One region of the Shewanella cyperi genome, then DNA from elsewhere that is predicted to be linked to it. Evidence: predicted binding sites of a transcription regulator. Region 1 holds the regulator's gene; each other region holds the start of a gene.

Region 1 (6,715 bases):
GCGGCCTCGGGATGCACCTCGGGATAGGCGGCCACGGAAATATCGAAGTCGGCGACACTGCGCAGCAAACGCACCAGATCCGCGGCAAAGCGGGTTGGCCTGGGGCTGCCGGCGGGCAGATCGCCCCGCAGCGCCACTATGTTACGGATACCGCTGTTCCAATAGGTCTTGGCCAGCCCCAGCAGCTCCTCATCGCTGGCATCCACCAGGGTCAGGTGTGGTGCCGCCACCAGGTCCGTCTCACGCTGGATGCGCTCAATCACACCATGGGTGCGGTCACGGACCCCGGAATTGGCGCCATAGGTCACGGAAACAAACTTGGGCTTGAGCGGTTCCAAACGGCGAATGGAGCTCCACAGCAGCTTTTCCATTTCGGGGGTGGCAGGAGGAAAGAATTCGAATGACACATTAATCCCGCCATTGAGCTCAGCCAGACTCTGATTCAGGGAGTGAGAATGTTGTGCGTGATGAAAAGCCATTAAATATTCCTCGACTGCTAAAATGGACGTTCGGGCGTTTGGACGTCTATACGTCCACATACTAGAGCAATCTCAATTCAAGTCAAGCGTAAAAAACGCCAATTTGCCCATCCTAAAAACAAAAGGGACGCCAATGCGTCCCTTATCACCCACAGCCAAGCTTATTCCTGTAACAGCTCGTGGCAGATCTGCGCCAGATCGGACTGCACCGCGGCCGCTGTTACCTCACGGCCGGCGCCTGGGCCACGGATGATCAGCGGATTGCCCTGATAGAAGGCGCTGCGGATCACAAACACATTGTCACCCGGTGTCAGGTTGGCCCAGGGATGCTCCGGCTCAACCCAGCTCAGCCCCACCTTGGCACTCACGCGCCCGCCGGCCCTATCCAGCGCCGCCACATAGCGCAGCACCTTGCCATTGTCCCGGGCAGCGTTGAGGGCCGCCAACATGGGGGCATCCAGCTCGCTGATCCGCCCGAGGAAGTCGGACAGCGGCAGGGCGGCCAGCGCCTCTGGCACCGGCGATTCCACCTCTATATCGTCCAGCTCCAGCTCCAGGCCTATCTCGCGGGCCAGGATCAACAGCTTGCGCTGCATATCGCGGCCGGAGAGATCGTCCCTGGGATCGGGCTCGGTGATCCCGAGCGTCTTGGCCTCCAGTACCAATTCGGAGAAGGGTCGGCTGCCGTCATAATGTTCGAACAACCAGCACAGGGTGCCGGAGAACACACCGCCGACCGCCTCCACTGTGTCGCCACTGTTGTGCAGATCGTTGAGCGCATGCTGCACCGGCAATCCCGCACCACAGCTGGCGTTATAGCGCCAATACAACCTGCGGTTGCCGAGCTGTTGTTTCAGCTCGCGGTAGAAAGGCAGCGGGCCTGAGCCGGCCAGCTTGTTGGCGCTGACCAGATGAATGCCACGGGCAAACAGCTCGGGGTATTGCAGTGTCAGCGTGGCGCTGGCGCTGATATCCAGGGCCACCAGCTCGTCGCACTCCAGGGCCTCCAGCTGTTGGAACAGGCTTGGATAGTCCCAGTCGTGCGCTTCTACCGCGAAACGATCGCGCCAGTTGCCGGCATCTATGCCCTGACTATCAAGCAACGCCTTGCCGGAACTGACCAAACCCAGCAGCTCAATACTGGCCTCCAATTCCCGCCCCAAAGAAGTGGCGGCGCGGCGAAACAGATCCAGCCAGGCTTCGCCTATGTTGCCAACCCCAAGCAGCACCACGCCGATGCGTTTGCGCGGCCCGGCGCAGCGTCTGTGCACCTTCTGGGTCAACAGGGTCACCTGATTCTTGGGCACCAGGGTCACCAGGCTGAGACCGTCCTGATACAGGGGCCTGGCCTCACGACTGAGCAAACGGGCAAAGCCGCGGCGATATAAGTGGGCATCGGCGCTGACCAGGGCCACCAGTCCGAGATCCGTGGCGACGCTGATGTCACTGATCTCCAGCTCCGGCGCCAGGGCATTGAGCTGGTTCAGGGCCTGGCGTTGCAGCTCGGGCATATAGGCCAGTTCCAATCGGCCATTGGCTGCGGGCCACCAGGCCAGCGGAGCCACACCGGCTTCTGCCAGCTGGCTCAGCAGGGTGTCGCAGTCACCGCCCAGGGTCAGGCTGAAACAGGCCACCTCGTTAAGGTTGGTCACCACGGGGGCGCTGGCGCGGGAGCTTGAGGGCGCCACCAGGGTAAAGGCGGTGTGTGGCGCATAGCTGGAGCGCACCGCCATGCTGACCCGGGTGTCAAACAGGGGTTGCAGGGTACGGGAATGGAGCACGGGCGAACCCAGACGCGCCAGGCGGTCGGCCTCGGCCAGTGACATGCTGGCCAGCAACTTGGCGTCATTGATCTTGTTGGGATCGGCGTTAAACACCCCTTCCACATCGGTCCAGATAGTGACCCGGTCGATATCGGCCAGGCTGGCAATCAAGGTCGCGCTGAAATCCGATCCGTTGCGGCCCAGCAGCAGGGTATCGCCGCGGCTGTTGGCGCAGATAAAGCCGGTGATCACCAACCGCTCGTCCGGATGTTCGGCCAGCAGCGCCTGCACCTTGGCACGGGACTCGGCGGTGCGGATCTGCGGCACAGCGCCTTCATCGGCCACCAGTATGCTGCAGGCATCCACGTGGCTTGCCGCCACGCCGGATTCACGCAGCAGTGCAGCCATCAAACGAGCCGACCAGCGCTCACCGAAACTGACCACCTGATTCACCTGATAGTCGTTGCGTTCACCAAGGGCCAGCAGGGTCTGCAACTGGGCCTTGTCCGTGGCCAGGCGCTCACGCAGGTGGCGGGCCTGTTCGGCACTGAGCAACTGCTCAATCAGTTGTTGCTGATAAGCCATCAGCTGCTGCAACTCTTCCTGCCACAGGGCACCTTTGTCGCTCAGCTCCAGCAGACGATAGAGAAAATTGGTGCTCTTGCCGGCGGCCGACACCACCACCAGATCGTCGCTACGCCCCTGGGTCAGCAGTATATGGGCCACCCGGCGATAACAGTCCGCATCCGCCAGGCTGGAGCCACCGAATTTATGTAAATGACATCGTGCCACATCAGGCTCCTATTGCTTGCAGGCCGCAACGGCGGCGAGTCCGGCCTCTATGTCGGCCAGCAAATCTTCCACATCTTCAATCCCCACCGACAGACGCAGCAGAGTGTCACTGATCCCGGCCTCGGCGCGGGCATCGCTGTCCATGGCCCTGTGGGTCATGGTGGCGGGCACTGCCACCAGGCTCTCTACCCCACCGAGACTTTCGGCGATGCTGAAAAACTGCAGCGCCCCGAGAAAGGCCACCAGCTCTTCCTGGCCACCTTCAAGCTCAAAACTCAGCATAGCGCCAAAGCCCTGTTGTTGCCGGGCGGCAATCTCGTGCCCAGGGTGATCCTTGAGCCCGGGGTAATACACCTTGCGCACCAGCTCGCTGGCAGCCAAACGGGCCACTATACGCTCGGCGTTTGCCTGGTGCTGCCGCACCCGCACCGCCAGGGTGCGCACCCCGCGCAGGGTCAGGTAGCTGTCAAAGGCGCCGCCTGTGAGTCCCAGGGTATTGGACCACCAGTGCAGGCGTTCCCCCAGCTCGACATCACGGCACACCACGGCGCCACCGACCACATCGCTGTGGCCATTGATGTACTTGGTGGTGGAGTGCACCACTATGTCGGCCCCCAGCAACAGGGGTTGCTGCAATATGGGCGACAGGAAGGTGTTGTCCACCACCACCTTGGCGCCTACCTTGTGGGCGGCATAGGCAATGGCGGCTATGTCCACCACCCGCAGCAGGGGATTGGAGGGAGTCTCCAGCCATACCATGGCCGGTCCTTGAGCCAGGGCCGCATCCAGCGCCGCCGTATCAGATTGATCGACCACCAGCAGGCGGAACTGGCCTTTCTTCGCCAGGTTGGTGAACAGGCGATAGCTGCCGCCGTAACAATCGTGCGGCACCACCAATAAATCATCGGGTCCGAGCAGACTGGTCACCAGGGTGATGGCAGCCATACCGGTGCAGGTAATGATACCGCTGCAACCGTGTTCCAACTGGGCCAGGGCCTCGCCAAGTTGCGAGCGGGTGGGATTACCGGAACGGCTGTAGTCGAATGCCCGTGGCTGGGTGTGACCGTCAAAACTGTAATTGGTCGACAGGTAGATGGGCGGTACCACGGCACCATGCTGGCTGTCACTCTCAATGCCCTGACGTACTGCTATGGTTGCGGCTCGACGCTCTGTCATACTCGGATCCTCAAAATACGCTTGCGCATCACAATGGATGTCTGGACGTCTAAATTAACTCAGCAAATGTACCGAGGTCAATAGGCATCCAGACTTTTAGACGTCTATACTTGCTGGCAAGAGCCCACAGATGGGGCGTTTTAGCAGCAATTATTTGACTGTAGTTTGTAAGGGTTTAAAATCGGCACCGAATTTCGGATATCACAGGTGAGTCAATGACTGAATGGAATGGCGAATACATCAGCCCCTATGCTGAGCACGGAAAGAAGAATGAGCAGGTTAAAAAGATTACCGTTTCCATTCCTTTGAAAGTGTTGAAAGTATTGACCGATGAGCGCACCCGTCGCCAGGTCGGCAACCTGCGTCATGCAACCAACAGTGAATTGCTGTGTGAGGCCTTTTTGCACGCCTACACGGGCCAACCGCTGCCCAATGATGACGACCTGTCAAAAGACAAACCCGACAGCATCCCCGCCGAAGCCAAGCGCCTGATGGATGAGATGGGAATCGAATGGGAAGACATGGAGTAAACTCCTGTCAATGGAAGATAAACAGACAAGGATCGCTCGGCGATCCTTGTCTGTTTTTGGCCCCGGAGTACTTTGATGGATCCTGTTACCTGGTTGTTGGCCCTGCTGATCATCTTCAGTGGCGCCCTGATCCAAAGTCTGATTGGCTTTGGTCTGGCTGTAGTAGCCAGTCCGCTGTTGTATCTGCTGGAGCCGCGACTGGTGCCGGCCCCTGTGATAGTCATGGGCTTCTCCATTGCCCTGCTGACCTTGGTGCGGGAGCGCGGTCAACTGGAGTTCAAGGGTCTGCAATATGCCTTGCTGGGACGGGTTCCCGGCGGCCTGCTGGGTGCCACCCTGTTACTCCTGGCTCCACAGGATGTACTGGGGCTGGCCATAGCCGCTATTGTGGCCATCGCCGTATTGCTCAGCCTTAAACGCTTCGAACTGCCGGTGAACCGCCTGACCCTGTTCGCGGCCGGTACCCTGTCCGGGGTATTCGGCACCATAGCCGCCATTGGCGGCCCGCCGATGGCGTTGTTGCTGGCAGGCAAGGATCCCGGTAAATTCCGGGCGGCACTGTCGGCCTTTTTTATCTTCAGCTCCCTGATTGCTTTGGTGATTCTGGCCTTGGCGGGCTTGCTGAGCACTGAACACTTGTGGTGGTCGCTGCAACTGCTGCCCGGTGTCATTTTGGCCTACCTGCTGGCCGGGAAAATGATCCACAGGGTAGATAAAAATAAAACCAGGATCATGACCCTGGTTTTATGTTCCTTAAGCGCCCTGCTGCTGACCTTTAAGTCGCTGGCCAGCCTGCTTGGCTAAAAGTGATAGGAGGTTTGCAGTGCCGCGCCATAGGCATTGTCATTGCCGAACATACCGCTGAGATCCAGCTTAAAACTCTTGCCTATGACAAAGCCGGTGCCGAGGGAATAAAGGTTGGCGGTCACATCATTCAGATCATGGCGGTAGCCCAGCCGCAGCGCCAACCAGTCCATGGCCTGGTATTCACCGCCCACACGCCAATACTGGGTGCCCTCCAGGCCGACAAACTTTTCATTTTCAAGCAGATCCAAATCAGTGGTGACGGTAAAACCATCCCACTGATAGGCCACGCCGACGGTCACTGTTGGCCCCACTCTGTAGGTGGCCTGAATACCTTCTGACTCAACTGTGTCCAGCTCCCGCTTTATCAGGTTGCGGCCGGCAAGACCTATGACCATGCCATGCATGGGCTCAATGGCGATCCCCACATCCAGGTTAAAACCGGTTTCATCGTTGCTGTAGTCACTGCCATCGAAATCCCCTTCATCGAAATTGTTGGCACTGACGCCATAGTTGAAGCTGTCGAGGCGTTGGATTTTTGGGGTAACCCCCACTGTCACCGGCATATTGACAATCGACAGCGGCATACTGACCGCCACCCCGATATCGGAGATGGCGCCGGCGATAACCCGTCCCTGAGAAGTCAAATCCCCAATTTCCGGAGGATTGACGGGATCCAGGGTGCTGAGCAGCACTATATCCTCATCACTGATGTCGGCAATACCGAAACCGTCGATATAGGTCTTGTACAACAGGCCCCAACTCATACCCTTGGAGGGCATACTGATGCTTAAGCCAATACCGCCACTGAGATAGGCGTTGTTGTCCTGCAGTGAGACCAGATCACTCACCAGGGCATTACGATAGGTATCAACTGCGGTGGGATTGGCATTATCAATGGCCGTCTGCAAGGCATCGTAGTCATCCTGCAACAGATCTATCTTGTCTATCATGTCGTCCTTGTCAGCCGCATCAAGCCCCAGGGTCGGCAGTAACAAGGTGACCCCTTGATCACGCATGGATGGCAGGGACAACAGGGCCGGGTTGGCAAAGGCGGCCCCTTCTATATTGGAAGCAGCCACTCCTGTGCCCCCCATTGCATCGCTGCGTGCCTCGAAATAATCCTGGCCGGCGAACGCAAATTGACTGAGGAACACGGCACTTATGGCCG
Region 2 (6,715 bases), 1.4 Mb from region 1:
GAAAGGATAGGCGAGAGTGCTTCAGACATTTTACGGCGCCTGCTGGGTCTGTCGGTGACAGAAGTGGTCAACACCGAACCCAAGCCCATCAGCCAGCCTGGCATGGAGGCGACCCTTGCCCCTCAAACTGACATAAATGCCGACTATGATTTCGAGCATCTGCTGTCTGAATCCCTGCTGGAGCAACAAAAGGGCGCGGTTGGCCGCTTCCTGTTTGTGCTTGAGAGCCTGCATAGGGCGAACCCGGCGGGTTTTTCCAAGGTACTGCAAATCCAGGGCCGCGACCGGCTTTATTTTGCAACCTCCAGGGATGCGCTGTTACAGGCCAGCCAGTCGGCCAATCCCAAGGAAATCGGCAGCAGTGGTTTTTGGGTGACCACCAATAACAACACAGGTAAGAAGCGCATGATATTGCAGGAAGTGCTGGAGTGCTTTGGCTGCGATCCCGTGCGTGCTGCCAGTATCGGCGAGCGGGCGCTGGGTTAAGTCCGCAAGCGCAACACAAGGAGTAATGGTTTTGGCAATACACGAGCGCGCCGGTACCCTGGCACAGCAACAGGATCTGGTCAATATCCCCAAACTCATGAGCCACTATTTCCGCCTGGTGCCGGATGCCGGCAATCCGGCGGAGCGGGTGAGTTTTGGCACCTCGGGCCACAGGGGCTGTGCTTTTTTGAACAGCTTTAACGAGCGACATATCCTGGCCATCACCCAGGCCGTGGTGGACTACCGCAAGCAGGCGGGTATTCAAGGTCCCCTTTATCTCGGCATGGATACCCACGCACTGTCACAGGCCGCTTATGTCAGTGCCATCGAGGTGCTTGTGGCCAACCAGGTGTGTGTCATTGCCCAGGAAAATGACAGCTTTACCCCTACGCCCGTGGTGTCACACGCCATTCTTTGCGCTAACCGCAACGCCAACAGCAACGAATTGTCTGATGGCTTGATCATCACCCCGTCCCACAATCCGCCCCAGGACGGAGGCATCAAGTACAATCCGCCGCACGGTGGCCCCGCCGAAGGGGAGATCACCTCCTGGATTGAGACCCGTGCCAACCACTACCTGGCACACAATCTCGATGGCGTCAGACGGGTTAATTACAGCGTGGCCCGCGCCATGCCGCTGCTCAAACACAAGGATCTTATCGGCCCTTACGTAGACGATCTGGCCCAGGTCATAGACATGGAGGCCATAGCCAGGGCCAAAGTACGCATCGGCGTTGACCCCCTGGGCGGCTCTGGCATCTATTACTGGGACAGAATAGCCAAGCGCTATGGTTTGGACATTACGGTCGTCAACAACAGGGTCGACCCGACCTTCGGCTTTATGACCCTGGACAAGGACGGCAAGATCCGCATGGACTGCTCCTCGCCCCATGCCATGGCGGGTCTGCTGGCCCACAAGGACAAGTTTGATATCTGTGTCGGCAACGACCCGGACTACGACCGTCACGGCATAGTCTGCCCCGGCAGTGGCCTGATGGATCCCAATCACTTCCTGGCGGTGGCCATAGATTACCTTCTGGGTCACAGACCCGGCTGGGCCGAAAACCTCGCCATCGGCAAGACTTTGGTGTCCAGCGCCCTCATCGACAAGGTCTGCGCCGCCCATGGCCGGCCTTTAATGGAAGTGCCGGTGGGCTTCAAGTGGTTTGTGGATGGGCTGGCGAACGGCACCGTGGCCTTTGGCGGTGAAGAAAGCGCCGGCGCCGCCTTCCTGCGCCGTGATGGCGGTACCTGGTGTACCGACAAGGACGGCTTTATTCTGGCGCTGCTGGCGGCGGAAATTTTGGCTGTCACCGGCCAGACGCCCGCCGAGCGTTATGAGGCGCTGGCGGCAAAACATGGTCGCAGCTTCTATCGCCGTATCGACAGTCCGCTCAATGCCAAGATGAAGGCCAAGTTTGCCGGACTCAATGGCGACAGCCTCAATGCCAGCACCCTGGGCGGCGATGCCATACTCGAGGTGCTGACCCATGCACCGGGCAACGGTGCCGCCATCGGCGGCATCAAGATTGTCACGGCCAATGGCTGGATTGCGGCGCGCCCCTCTGGCACGGAGCCATTGTTTAAGCTCTATGCCGAGAGTTTTGTCAGCGAAGTCCATCTGGCAGAGCTGATAGCCGAGGCCCAGGCCTTGATTGGCGCCGCCCTCAAGGGCTGAACCATTAAGACATAAAAAAACGCGCCCTTGGGCGCGTTTTCTTTTACCTTGCTTTCGGCTTTTTGTACTTATGATCGAAAAGCCAATCAGTATTCCAGGTGGCAGCTCGGCAGATTGTTCTTCTGGATATAGTCCTGATGGTATTCCTCGGCACGGTGGAACTGCTGCAGCGGCACTATCTCGGTCACTATGTGGCGAATGCCCCATTTGCCGGAGCGGGCCAGCGCCAGTTTGGATTCTTCGGCTTCGGCCTTTTGCTGCTTGTCGTGAAAGAAAATGGTGCTGCGGTATTGGGTGCCTATGTCGCCACCCTGTTGATTGAGACTGGTGGGATTGTGGTTTTTCCAGAACACCTGCAGCAGCTCTTCATAACTGACCCGAGTGGGATCGAATTCCACCTGCACCACTTCCGCATGGCCGGTTTTGCCTTTTTTAACCTCTTCATAGGTGGTGGCCTGGTTGTTGCCGCCCATGTAACCGCAGGTGGCATTAAGCACGCCGGGGACCTGGCGGAAGAAATATTCCACGCCCCAAAAGCAGCCGGCGCCGAAGGTGGCCAGGGAGGTATCTTGTGCTGACATGAATCTCTCGCAAAATAATGGATGTCTGGATGGCTAAATATTGTGAGCAAATGCCAAGACAAATGCAAGAGCAATGCAAAAGGAAAAGCAAGCGTAGAAACATGCGTACAGCAGTAGGGCAGAAGTAAGACCTTGTCCTCAACCGGTAAGGCAGCGAAAGGGATAGCTGACACCTCAGCCACTTATGTTAGTATTAGTCCCGTTTGTGCCCACCGCCGTTACGGATGAACAAGGAGAATTCGCTGTGCTCGACACTTTGCTTAAAACCAAAGATTTCCTGGCCCTGACCCTGGCCAATCCCCAAAGCTTTCCCGAACCCTTTGGCTTCGACATAGGCGAACATACCCGGGTCGATGTCTGGGACACGGGCGTGATCCTGTTTCAGCCATTGCAGCAAGTCGCCAACAAAGATGTGGTGCTGTCCTGCGGCGTTCACGGCAACGAAACCGCCCCCATAGAACTGTGCAACGGTCTTATCCGCGATCTGCTGGAAGACAAAATCCGGGTAGGTGAGCGCACCCTGTTTCTCATCGGCAATCCGGCCGCCATCAACAACGGCACCCGCATAGTGGATGAGAACATGAACCGCCTGTTCAGCGGCGAGCATTCCCGCGGCCCCGGGCTGGTGAATCCGGAGCGGATCCGCGCCCGTAAGCTGGAAACCTATGTGGATCGTTTCTTCCGTGCCCGTGAAGGGGCGCAGCGCATTCATTACGATCTGCATACCGCTATCCGGGGTTCCAAGCACGAAAAATTTGCCATCTATCCCTACCGTCCGGGCCGCGCGTACAGCGCCGAACAGATCATGTTCCTCAAGGCCGCCGGGGTGGATACAGTTCTGTTCCATCATGAGCCGACCACCACCTTCAGCTATTTCTCTTCCGAGAATTATGGCGCCGATGCCTTCACCATAGAGCTGGGCAAGGTCTATCCCATGGGCCAGAACGACATGACCCGCTTTATTGCCACCCGCGAGATGCTGAGCCGACTGATTTGCGGCCGGGACCTGGAGCTGGAAAGCTATGGCCCTGACAAGGTCAACCTGTATCAGGTGTGCCGGGTGATCAATAAGCAGGCCGAAGACTTTGAATTTACCTTTGCCTCCGATGTCGAGAACTTTACCTCTTTCCCCAAGGGCTTTGTGCTTGCAAGGGAAGGGGGCAAGGACATCAGGGTGGAGCTCGACAGCGAGGCCGTGGTGTTTCCCAACGCCAAGGTCCCCGTGGGGCAGCGCACTGTGATCATGCTGACAGCGGCACAGGCGCCGGACGTACGCTAAGCTTGTAAACCAATTTATACATCCGATCCGGTCCTAAGTTGGCGCCGGACGGGTGCCAATGGTTGATAGGTAGTTTACGTTAACGTAATGTTCAGTCCGCGTTTTAGCAACTGGCAGGGCGTGCTGCGCCGGCCACCAATAACAAGAGCAAATTATGAGCAACGCAACAACGAATAGCGAAACGGTGCATCGCGTCGCCTTTCTGGACAGGGAGTCGCTTGCTATCCCTGTGTTGAAAATTCTCCAAGCCGACGGTACCACCTTTGAACAGGCCGTGCTGCCTCAAATCGATGAGGCTCTGGCCAATCGTATCCACGATGCCTGTGTCTTTACCCGGGTTCTGGACGAGCGCATGCTCGGTGCCCAGCGTCAGGGACGGATCAGTTTCTACATGACCTGTACCGGTGAAGAAGCCGCCATCGTTGGCAGCGTCGCCGCACTGGATGATAACGACATCATCCTGGCCCAATACCGTGAGCATGCTGCGCTGCGCTATCGCGGTTTCAGCACAGAACAGTTCATGAACCAGATGTTCAGCAACGAGAAAGATCTCGGCAAGGGTCGGCAGATGCCCATCCACTACGGCTGCGCCGCGCTGAACTATCAAACCATTTCTTCCCCCCTGGGCACGCAAATTCCCCAGGCCACGGGTGTGGGCTACAGCCTGAAACTGAAGGGCCAGCGCAATGTCGCCGTATGCTACTTCGGTGAAGGCGCCGCCTCGGAAGGGGACTTCCATGCCGGTCTCAACATGGCCGCCGTGTTGAAATCGCCGGTGATCTTCTTCTGCCGCAACAACGGCTACGCCATTTCCACCCCAACCGAAGAGCAATTTGCCGGTAACGGTATTGCCAGCCGCGGTGTGGGTTATGGCATGCACACCATACGTGTTGACGGCAACGATATGCTGGCGGTGCTGGCTGCCACCCAACAGGCCCGGGCCTACGCGGTGGAAAACAATGCCCCTGTGTTGATTGAAGCCATGACCTACCGTCTGGGCGCTCACTCTTCCTCCGACGATCCATCCGGATACCGTTCCAAGGAAGAAGAAGCCAAGTGGCGTGAACACGATCCGGTCAAGCGCTTCAAGCTGTGGCTGATCAACAAGGGCTGGATGACCGAAGCCGAAGATGTTGCCCTGTACGAGAAGTACCGTGAAGAGGTGCTGGCGGCGGTGAAGGTTGCCGAAAAGGTGCCTGCGCCACTGCTTGAGGAAATCATTGAGGATGTGTACGACAAGCCGACACCGCTGCTGCAAAAGCAGCTGGATGCGCTGAAAGAGCATGTCAAAAAGTACCCTCAATCCTATCCAAAAACCTCAGGGAGGCTGTAAGCCGTGGCTGAAATGAATATGTTGCATGCCATCAACAGTGCCCTGCGCATTGCGATGGAAAAAGACTCCACCATGACGGTGTTCGGTGAGGACGTGGGCCACTTCGGTGGTGTATTCCGTGCCACATCCGGTCTGCAGGATACCTTCGGCCGCGCGCGTTGCTTCAACACGCCGCTGACCGAGCAGGGTATCGCCGGTTTTGCCAACGGTCTGGCCTCCAATGGCATGACTGTGGTAGCCGAGATCCAGTTCGCAGACTACATCTTCCCGGCGTTCGACCAGATAGTGAACGAGAGCGCCAAGTTCCGTTACCGCTCAGGTAACGAATTCAACGTCGGCGGTTTGACCTTCCGTACCCCTTACGGTGGCGGTATTGCCGGTGGTCATTACCACTCGCAATCACCTGAAGCCTACTTCACCGGTACCCCGGGTCTCAAGGTTGTAGTGCCCCGTAACGCCTATCAGGCCAAGGGCTTGCTGCTGGCGTCCATCCGTGACCCCAACCCTGTGGTGTTCTTTGAACCCAAGCGTCTCTACCGCGCTTCCGTTGGCGAAGTGCCGGAAGGGGATTACGAAATCGAACTGGGCAAGGCCGAAGTACTCCAGCAGGGCAAAGACATCACCCTGCTTGGCTGGGGCGCCCAGATGGAAATCCTGGAGAAGGCCGCCGAAATGGCCGCTGCCGAAGGCATTTCCTGCGAGGTTATCGACCTGCGCACCCTGTCACCCTGGGATGTGGACACGGTTGCCGAGTCGGTGAAGAAAACCGGCCGTTTGCTGATTAACCACGAAGCGCCGCTGACCGGTGGTTTTGCCGGCGAAATCGCCGCCACCATACAGGAAGAATGCTTCCTGTACCTGGAATCACCCATTGCCCGTGTGTGTGGTCTGGATACCCCGTATCCGCTGATCCACGAAAAAGAATATATGCCCGATGCGCTCAAGACCTTTGAAGCCATCAAGGCCTGCGTCGCATTCTAGGAGTCCGGTATGATTAAAGATTTTATATTGCCGGATATCGGTGAGGGTGTGGTTGAGTGCGAACTGGTGGAGTGGCTGGTTGCCGAAGGTGACACTGTGGCCGAAGACCAGCCGGTTTGTGACGTGATGACCGACAAGGCCCTGGTGCAGATCCCGGCCCCCTTTGCCGGTGTGATCAGCAAGCTCTATTACGCCAAGGGCGATATTGCCAAGGTGCATGCGCCGCTGTACGCCGTGGATATCGGCGGTGAAGCCGAAGCCTCAGCTCCAGCCGCAGCCGTGCAAACTCCTACTGCCGCTCCTGCGGTTGCGGCTAGCGGCGCCGCGGTGGAAGAATTCCTGCTGCCGGACATAGGTGAAGGCATTGTTGAGTGTGA
Region 3 (6,715 bases), 1.4 Mb from region 1:
TGCTGACGGCCCTGGAAGAGGCCGATGCCACGGCTCTGCCCCAGGTGGAAGCCATAGCCGGACGGGTCGATAAGGCCCTTGAACAACAACTTAAACCCGTGGTCAGGATGACCGCCAATTATCAATTCGATGAGGCCGCAGAACTTATTCAGGATCTGCTGGCAAAGATGGCAACAGCCCCGGAGGCAGGAGAAGTGCATGGAGCAGGCTAGCATTCTGGTGGTGGACGACACCCCGGAAAATATCGACATTCTGGTGGGAATATTGGGGGATGAGTACAAGGTCAAGGTGGCCATTGACGGCCCCCGGGCCCTGGCATTGGCGCAGAAAGCGCTGCCGGATCTGATCCTGCTGGATGTGATGATGCCGGGCATGAACGGTTACGAAGTCTGTCGGCGTCTGAAGCAGGAGCCGCTCACCAGCCATATCCCGGTGATCTTTGTCACCGCCCTGTCGGAGGTGGAGGATGAAACCCAGGGGTTTGCCCTCGGGGCCGTGGACTATATCACCAAGCCGGTCAGTGCCCCCATAGTCAAGGCCCGGGTGCGCAACCATCTGGCGCTGTACGATCAAAAGCGGCTGCTGGAGCAACAGGTGGCCGAGCGCACCCGCGAGCTGGAGCAGACCCGCTTTGAGATCATCCGCCGTCTGGGGCGGGCTGCCGAATACAAGGACAATGAAACCGGCCTGCACGTGGTGCGCATGAGCCACTACGCCCGCCTGTTGGCTGAGCAGCTGGGCTTGCCGCCCAAGTATTGCGAGCTCTTGTACAACGCCGCACCGATGCACGACATAGGCAAGATAGGCACCCCGGATGCGGTGCTGAAGAAGCCCGCCAAGTTGGAAGCCGACGAGTGGCAGGTGATGCAGCAACACGCCGAAATCGGTGCCGAGATCATAGGTGAACATGACGATCCCTTGCTGGAAATGTCACGCCGTATCGCCCTGACCCATCACGAAAAGTGGGATGGCAGCGGTTATCCCAAGGGTCTCAAGGGCACGGACATCCCCATCGAAGGGCGCATAGTGGCCATTGCCGATGTGTTTGATGCCCTGACCTCCATCCGCCCCTATAAGCAGGCCTGGAGCATAGAGGACACCATGGCACTGCTGGAGCGCGAGGCGGGCAAACACTTCGATCCCGAGTTGGTGGCCCAGTTCAAGCTGATCCTCGATAAGGTGATAGCCGTACGGGACAAGTATATGGAGACGGATGGCGGGCCTGAGTAATCCTTAGCTGAAATAAACAAGGCGCCCGTGGGCGCCTTGTTTTTTCGAGTTTGCCGCGTTAGGCCTGCTCAAGGCTGTAGGGCAGGGGCAGGGGACGCAGCTCGGCACCGAGGTCGTCCGCCAGGCGCAGCAGGGCATCGGCCGGGGTGTCGTTGGCCAGCACGGCCGTCAGCAGCACCTGGTTGTCGCGCTGTACCACTTCTATGATGTTACCCGCCTTGCGATGGCCCCCTTCAACGGCGATTTCCAGTGTGCTCTCCAGGCGCACCTTGGTGGCTGCCGTGCCCGACAGCACGTACAGGGCGCGCTTGTTGCCACCGCGGTAATGGGTGCGGGCCACGGTTTCCTGGCCCATATAGCAGCCCTTGGTAAAGCTGATGCCATCCAGCGCCTGCAGGTTGCACATCTGCGGTATGTACTCGTTGGCATGGTTGGCCGCCAGGTTGGGGTAACCGTCGCGGATCTCCAGCGCCTGCCAGGCACTGGCGTCATAGAGAGGCTGACCGCTGCCGGCCACCAGGGCCTCGGCATCGGCCTTGGGCAATACCAGGATGTAGCGCGCCTTGTCCCGGATGACGGCGCCTTGCTCCAGGGCGGTCAAGGCCGAGTCACAGGGGCCGAATTTGGCTTCGACAAAGGCCTTGGCCTCGCTGCCCATCACCCCGAGCAGGGTCCAGTCGCCACTGGCATCCACCAGTTCGGCCTTGCTGAACACGGCGTATTTCTTCAGTTGCGGCAGGTCTATTTCCAGGGCGCTGCGGGGCATCATCAGCGCCAGGGCATCGCCCAGAGAAAAGGCGCGGAAACTGGCCAGCATGCGACCCTTGGGATCGCAATGGGCACCCCAGCACCAGGCGTCGCTGGCCAGAGAGCTGATGTCGGCGGTCACCTGACCGTGAATAAAGCTGCGGCCCTGCTCGCCGCTGATGCGGATAAGCCCCAGGTGGTTAAGCAGGCACAGCCCCAGGGCTGGGCCCTGGCTGTCCAGTGACCATTGGGGTTGGGATACTGTGAAGGTCATTGCGGATTCCTTTGGAAATAACGGCAAGTATGCCCGGATTGTAGCGGATTAAGCGTCTGACATTAAAGGGGCAGAAGCAAAGAGCGGCGGCAAAAACAAAAGGGGCACCATTGGCGCCCCTTTTAACCATGCCCAGCTTATCAGTACAACAGGCGGGTACGGATTGTGCCTTCGATGGCCTTCATTTGTTCCAGGGCCTCTTCGGCCTGGTGAGTGTCCACTTCCATTACCACGTAACCTATCTCGGCGGTGGTTTGCAGGTACTGGGCCGAGATGTTGATGCTCTTCTCGGAGAAGGCCTGGTTAATCTTGATCAGAATACCGGGGCGGTTTTTATGTATGTGCAGCAGACGCGAGGTGCCCTTGTGCAGCGGCAGGGAAACCTCGGGGAAGTTCACCGCAGACACTGTACTGCCGTTGTCCGAGTACTTGGCCAGCTTGCCGGCCACTTCGATGCCTATGTTTTCCTGGGCTTCTTCTGTGCTGCCACCCACGTGCGGGGTGAGGATCACATTGTCGAGGCCGCGCAGGGGGCTGATGAATTCGTCGGTGTTGGACTTGGGCTCCACCGGGAACACGTCGATGGCGGCACCGGCCAGATGCTCTTCCTTGAGGGCGGCGGTCAGGGCATCAATGTCGACCACAGTGCCGCGGGAAGCGTTGATCAAAATGCTGCCCTTGCGCATGGTGGCCAGCTCTTCGGGGCCGATCATGTTCTTGGTCTGTGGGGTCTCGGGTACGTGCAGGCTGACCACGTCGGCCTGGGCCAGCAGTTGCTCCATGGAGTGAATTTGCTGGGCATTACCCAGCGGCAGCTTGTCTTCGATATCGAAGAACACCACCCGCATACCCAGGGTTTCCGCCAGGATCCCCAGTTGGGTACCTATGTGGCCATAGCCAATCACACCCAGGGTCTTGCCGCGCACTTCGAAGCTGCCGTTGGCGCTCTTGAGCCAGCCACCGCGGTGGGCCAGGGCGTTACGCTGGGGTATGCCGCGCATCAGCATAATGATCTCACCCAGTACCAGCTCGGCAACGCTGCGGGTGTTGGAGAAGGGGGCGTTGAACACAGGGACACCGGCCAGTTCGGCGGCCTTGAGGTCCACCTGGTTGGTACCGATACAGAAGCAGCCTATGCCCACCAGTTTCTCGGCCCTGGCCAGCACTTCGGCGCTCAGGTGGGTGCGGGAGCGGATCCCGACAAAGTGGGCATCTTTAATCGAAGCGATCAGCTCATCCTCCGCCAGGGAGGCCTTGTGATACTCGATATTGGTGTAACCTGCGCGCTCGAATACATTCACCGCAGACTGGTGGACGCCTTCCAACAACAGGATCTTGATTTTATCCTTGTCCAGCGAGTGTTTCGCCATCTGTTGATACCCTCTTCGTTTTAGGAATTATGCTTATGCTATGTGCTATGCTGACTGCCAACTGCCAGCACAAATTAGCATTTTTTTAACCTGCTGTGGAGGGCTGGACGGCTAAAGTGTTTATTCCAATTTTAGAACAATATCGTATAAGAGGTCCGTTCTTTGTATAAACCCTTAATATGGCTGGGCAGCTACCTGGCAATCTTGCTCTGGTCCCTTTACCAACCCCACGATGGTTTTACCTGGTTTTTAGAAGCGGTACCTGCACTCGTCGCCCTGCCGCTGCTGGCCCTGACCCGCAAACGCTTTCCTCTGACGCCCCTGGCCTATGTGTTGGTGTTGCTGCACTGCAGCATATTGTTTGTAGGTGCCCACTATACCTATGCCGAGGTGCCGCTGTTTGACAGCCTGGCCCAGTGGATGGGGAGCGAACGCAACAATTACGACAAGCTGGGGCACCTGGCCCAGGGCTTTGTACCCGTAATACTGGCGCGGGAAATCATGCTGCGAAAGCAGGCGGTGAAACCCGGGGCCTGGTGTCATTTCCTGTGTCTGTGTTTTGTGCTGGCCCTGTCGGCCTTCTATGAACTTATCGAATGGTGGGTGGCGGTAGCCACCGGGGACAGTGCCGAGGCGTTTCTCGGCACCCAGGGTTATGTCTGGGACACCCAGTCCGACATGCTGATGGCGCTGCTCGGTGGCATGCTGGCATTGCTGCTGTTTAACCGTATGCATGACCGTCAGTTGCAAAAAATTACCTAATATTATCAATTGCTTCTATTGTGACAGTTCAAATAAAATCCAACTAGTGATTGTGATTCAACGGCTTAGCCTTTGGGTGTTTATCAAGCTCGTCAGAATCATACTTTGGACTGATGGAGTTATGCTTTGCCGGCAGCACAATCTAGCCCGAGTAACAGAATTAACTATAAAGGCCAGAACATGGAATGTTGGCCACAGAATTACCTGAGTAATGCCACAAAACCATAAGAGACTTTTCAGGGAGAAAAGCAGATGAGTAACATCAATGAGCTAATTTTTGTTCATCAGGTCGCAGCCCCTTGCCATCTGGCCATGCTGGCCGAGTCCATAGGTTTGAAGACCCGGGTGGTACGTCACGCCGCTGAGCTGGAGCCCAGCGGTAATCCCAATGCGTTTTATCTGATAGCCCAAAAAGGGTCGGCACTGGATAACCAGGGCATTCCCTTGCTGGCCAGTCGCCTGGTTCAGCATGTACCCGTGGCCCTGTATCACGTGGACCGTAGTGCCCTGGAGCCCGAGGCCGCCCTCTTGATGGGGATCCGTGGTCTGCTGTATGCGGATCAGCGTCTCGACCTTATGCTCACCGGGCTGCGCAAGATGGTGGCCGATGAGCTGTGGTTCGAGCGGCCGCTTATCAGCAAGGTGTTCCGGCAGTTGGTTAAAAAGCTCGATAGCCGCGAATCCCAGACCCACGACAGCCTGGCGGCGCTGCAGTCCCTTACCAATCGCGAGCGCACCATAATCCAGTTGGTGTCCAGCGGTGCCCGCAACAGGGAAATCGCCGATAACCTGTGTATCAGCGAGCACACGGTCAAGGCCCATATTTCCTCGATTTTCAAAAAGACCGAATCCCGTAACAGGGTAGAGTTATTGCGCTGGGCCCAGAATCACCAGCAATATTTCAGTCTCTGATTTAATCGCATTGTGTACCATGAAATCGACAAGTTTATGGTGCACAATGCTATTTAAATACCGTATTTAATTCCGTTATTTGTTGATTAAAATACCGGCGTTTGAATTTGCCCGTGTGAATCTAATTTACCATGCTGGATATATTAAGTCGGCTATTAAGATTATATCGCGTCTTGGCTGTTTTCTGCTTAATTTATGTTTTTATTGGTTTTCATCTTTAAGTCTTGATTTGACTGTTCTTTTATCTGTAAAAAAGATCATATTTATCCGTGTGTTATACGCTTTAATTCCATTGATGAACTGTGATCTTTCCCCTTCTTTTAGTTGATTATCTTTGGGACAATCCCGCCGCTCGTTAATTAAGAATAACGACAATATTATAAATACAGGGGTTGAAAATATGGATAACGTTAACAAGCTGACAGCCATAGCGCTGGCAGTGGCTTCGGCTTTGCCTGTGATGGCCAATGCCGATGTGATGATCACCGAATATGTCGAAGGCAGTTCCAATAACAAGGCCATCGAACTCTATAACAGCGGCGATGCCGCCGTGGATCTGACCGGCTATAAGCTGGTGCGCTACAAAGACGGCGCCACAGATCCGCTGGACATGGTGTTGCTGGACGGCAAGAGCCTGGCACCCAAGGCCATCAAGGTCATATTGCACCCAAGCGCGGCCATTACCCTGCCGGCCGGCACCGACTCCATGACTGGCGATCTCTACTTCAACGGTGGTGACGCCGTGGGCCTGCTGAAAGACGGCGTGGTGGTGGATCTGGTGGGCGCAGTACCTACACCCCTGGATTGGGGCAAGGACATCACCCTGGCCCGCAAGAGCACGGCCCTGAGCGCCAGCGCCAGCTTCAACGCCGCCAACTGGGACAGCCTGCCTAATGACAGCTTCGCCGGCCTTGGCAGCCTCGAAGGTGCAGCCGCCCCTGAGGTACCCGCATTCAGCTGCGCCGGTGCCAAACTGACACCCATCTATGATATCCAGGGCGCAGGCGCTTCCAGCCCCCTGGTGCCCGAAGGCAAGTTTGAGTCCGACAACGAAGTCACGGTTCGCGGTGTGGTCAGTGCCCGCGGTGAAAGCCTGTTCAAGGGCTTCTACCTGACCGACGTAAAGGGCGACAACTCGCCCTACACCTCTGATGGCATATTTGTATTCCTCGGTGAAGCCGCCCCGGAAGCCATTCAGCCCGGCGTTGAGGTGTGTGTTCAGGGTAAGGTGAAGGAATACTTCGGTCTGACCCAGCTGGACATCAAGGCCGACAAGAAATTTGAACTGGGCGCCGCCGGTGATGTTCCTGCGGCCGTGCCTTTCTATGTGGCCGATGGCGAAGGACTGGAGCAAGCGCTGGAGCGCTACGAGGGCATGAAAGTGGTACTGGATGCCGGCAGTGACATCAAGGTCAGCCGT

Evidence for each region. Region 1 encodes MetJ, which represses methionine synthesis genes. Its sites were predicted from a motif close to TAGACGTCTAGACGTCTA; they were not measured.
Region 2: a site for MetJ is predicted at 2,764-2,781, ahead of msrA (peptide-methionine (S)-S-oxide reductase MsrA). Genes of this name have one in related genera too.
Region 3: a site for MetJ is predicted at 3,718-3,735, ahead of serA (phosphoglycerate dehydrogenase). Genes of this name have one in related genera too.

What each region holds. Positions count from the first base shown of each region.
Region 1 covers NZ_CP071501.1:3,540,292-3,547,006, forward strand. The annotation lists gene metF (methylenetetrahydrofolate reductase) at 1-479, opposite strand, end outside; gene JYB84_RS15725 (bifunctional aspartate kinase/homoserine dehydrogenase II) at 641-3,034, opposite strand; gene metB (cystathionine gamma-synthase) at 3,044-4,210, opposite strand; gene metJ (met regulon transcriptional regulator MetJ) at 4,426-4,740, shown strand; gene JYB84_RS15740 (sulfite exporter TauE/SafE family protein) at 4,816-5,544, shown strand; gene JYB84_RS15745 (conjugal transfer protein TraF) at 5,541-6,715, opposite strand, start outside.
Region 2 covers NZ_CP071501.1:2,095,661-2,102,375, reverse strand. The annotation lists gene seqA (replication initiation negative regulator SeqA) at 1-486, shown strand, start outside; gene pgm (phosphoglucomutase (alpha-D-glucose-1,6-bisphosphate-dependent)) at 518-2,164, shown strand; gene msrA (peptide-methionine (S)-S-oxide reductase MsrA) at 2,251-2,745, opposite strand; gene astE (succinylglutamate desuccinylase) at 2,990-4,024, shown strand; gene JYB84_RS09110 (thiamine pyrophosphate-dependent dehydrogenase E1 component subunit alpha) at 4,179-5,357, shown strand; gene JYB84_RS09105 (alpha-ketoacid dehydrogenase subunit beta) at 5,361-6,338, shown strand; gene JYB84_RS09100 (dihydrolipoyllysine-residue acetyltransferase) at 6,348-6,715, shown strand, end outside.
Region 3 covers NZ_CP071501.1:766,017-772,731, forward strand. The annotation lists gene JYB84_RS03125 (PAS domain S-box protein) at 1-212, shown strand, start outside; gene JYB84_RS03130 (response regulator) at 199-1,230, shown strand; gene ygfZ (tRNA-modifying protein YgfZ) at 1,289-2,251, opposite strand; gene serA (phosphoglycerate dehydrogenase) at 2,392-3,621, opposite strand; gene JYB84_RS03145 (DUF2238 domain-containing protein) at 3,784-4,383, shown strand; gene JYB84_RS03150 (helix-turn-helix transcriptional regulator) at 4,636-5,295, shown strand; gene exeM (extracellular exonuclease ExeM) at 5,696-6,715, shown strand, end outside.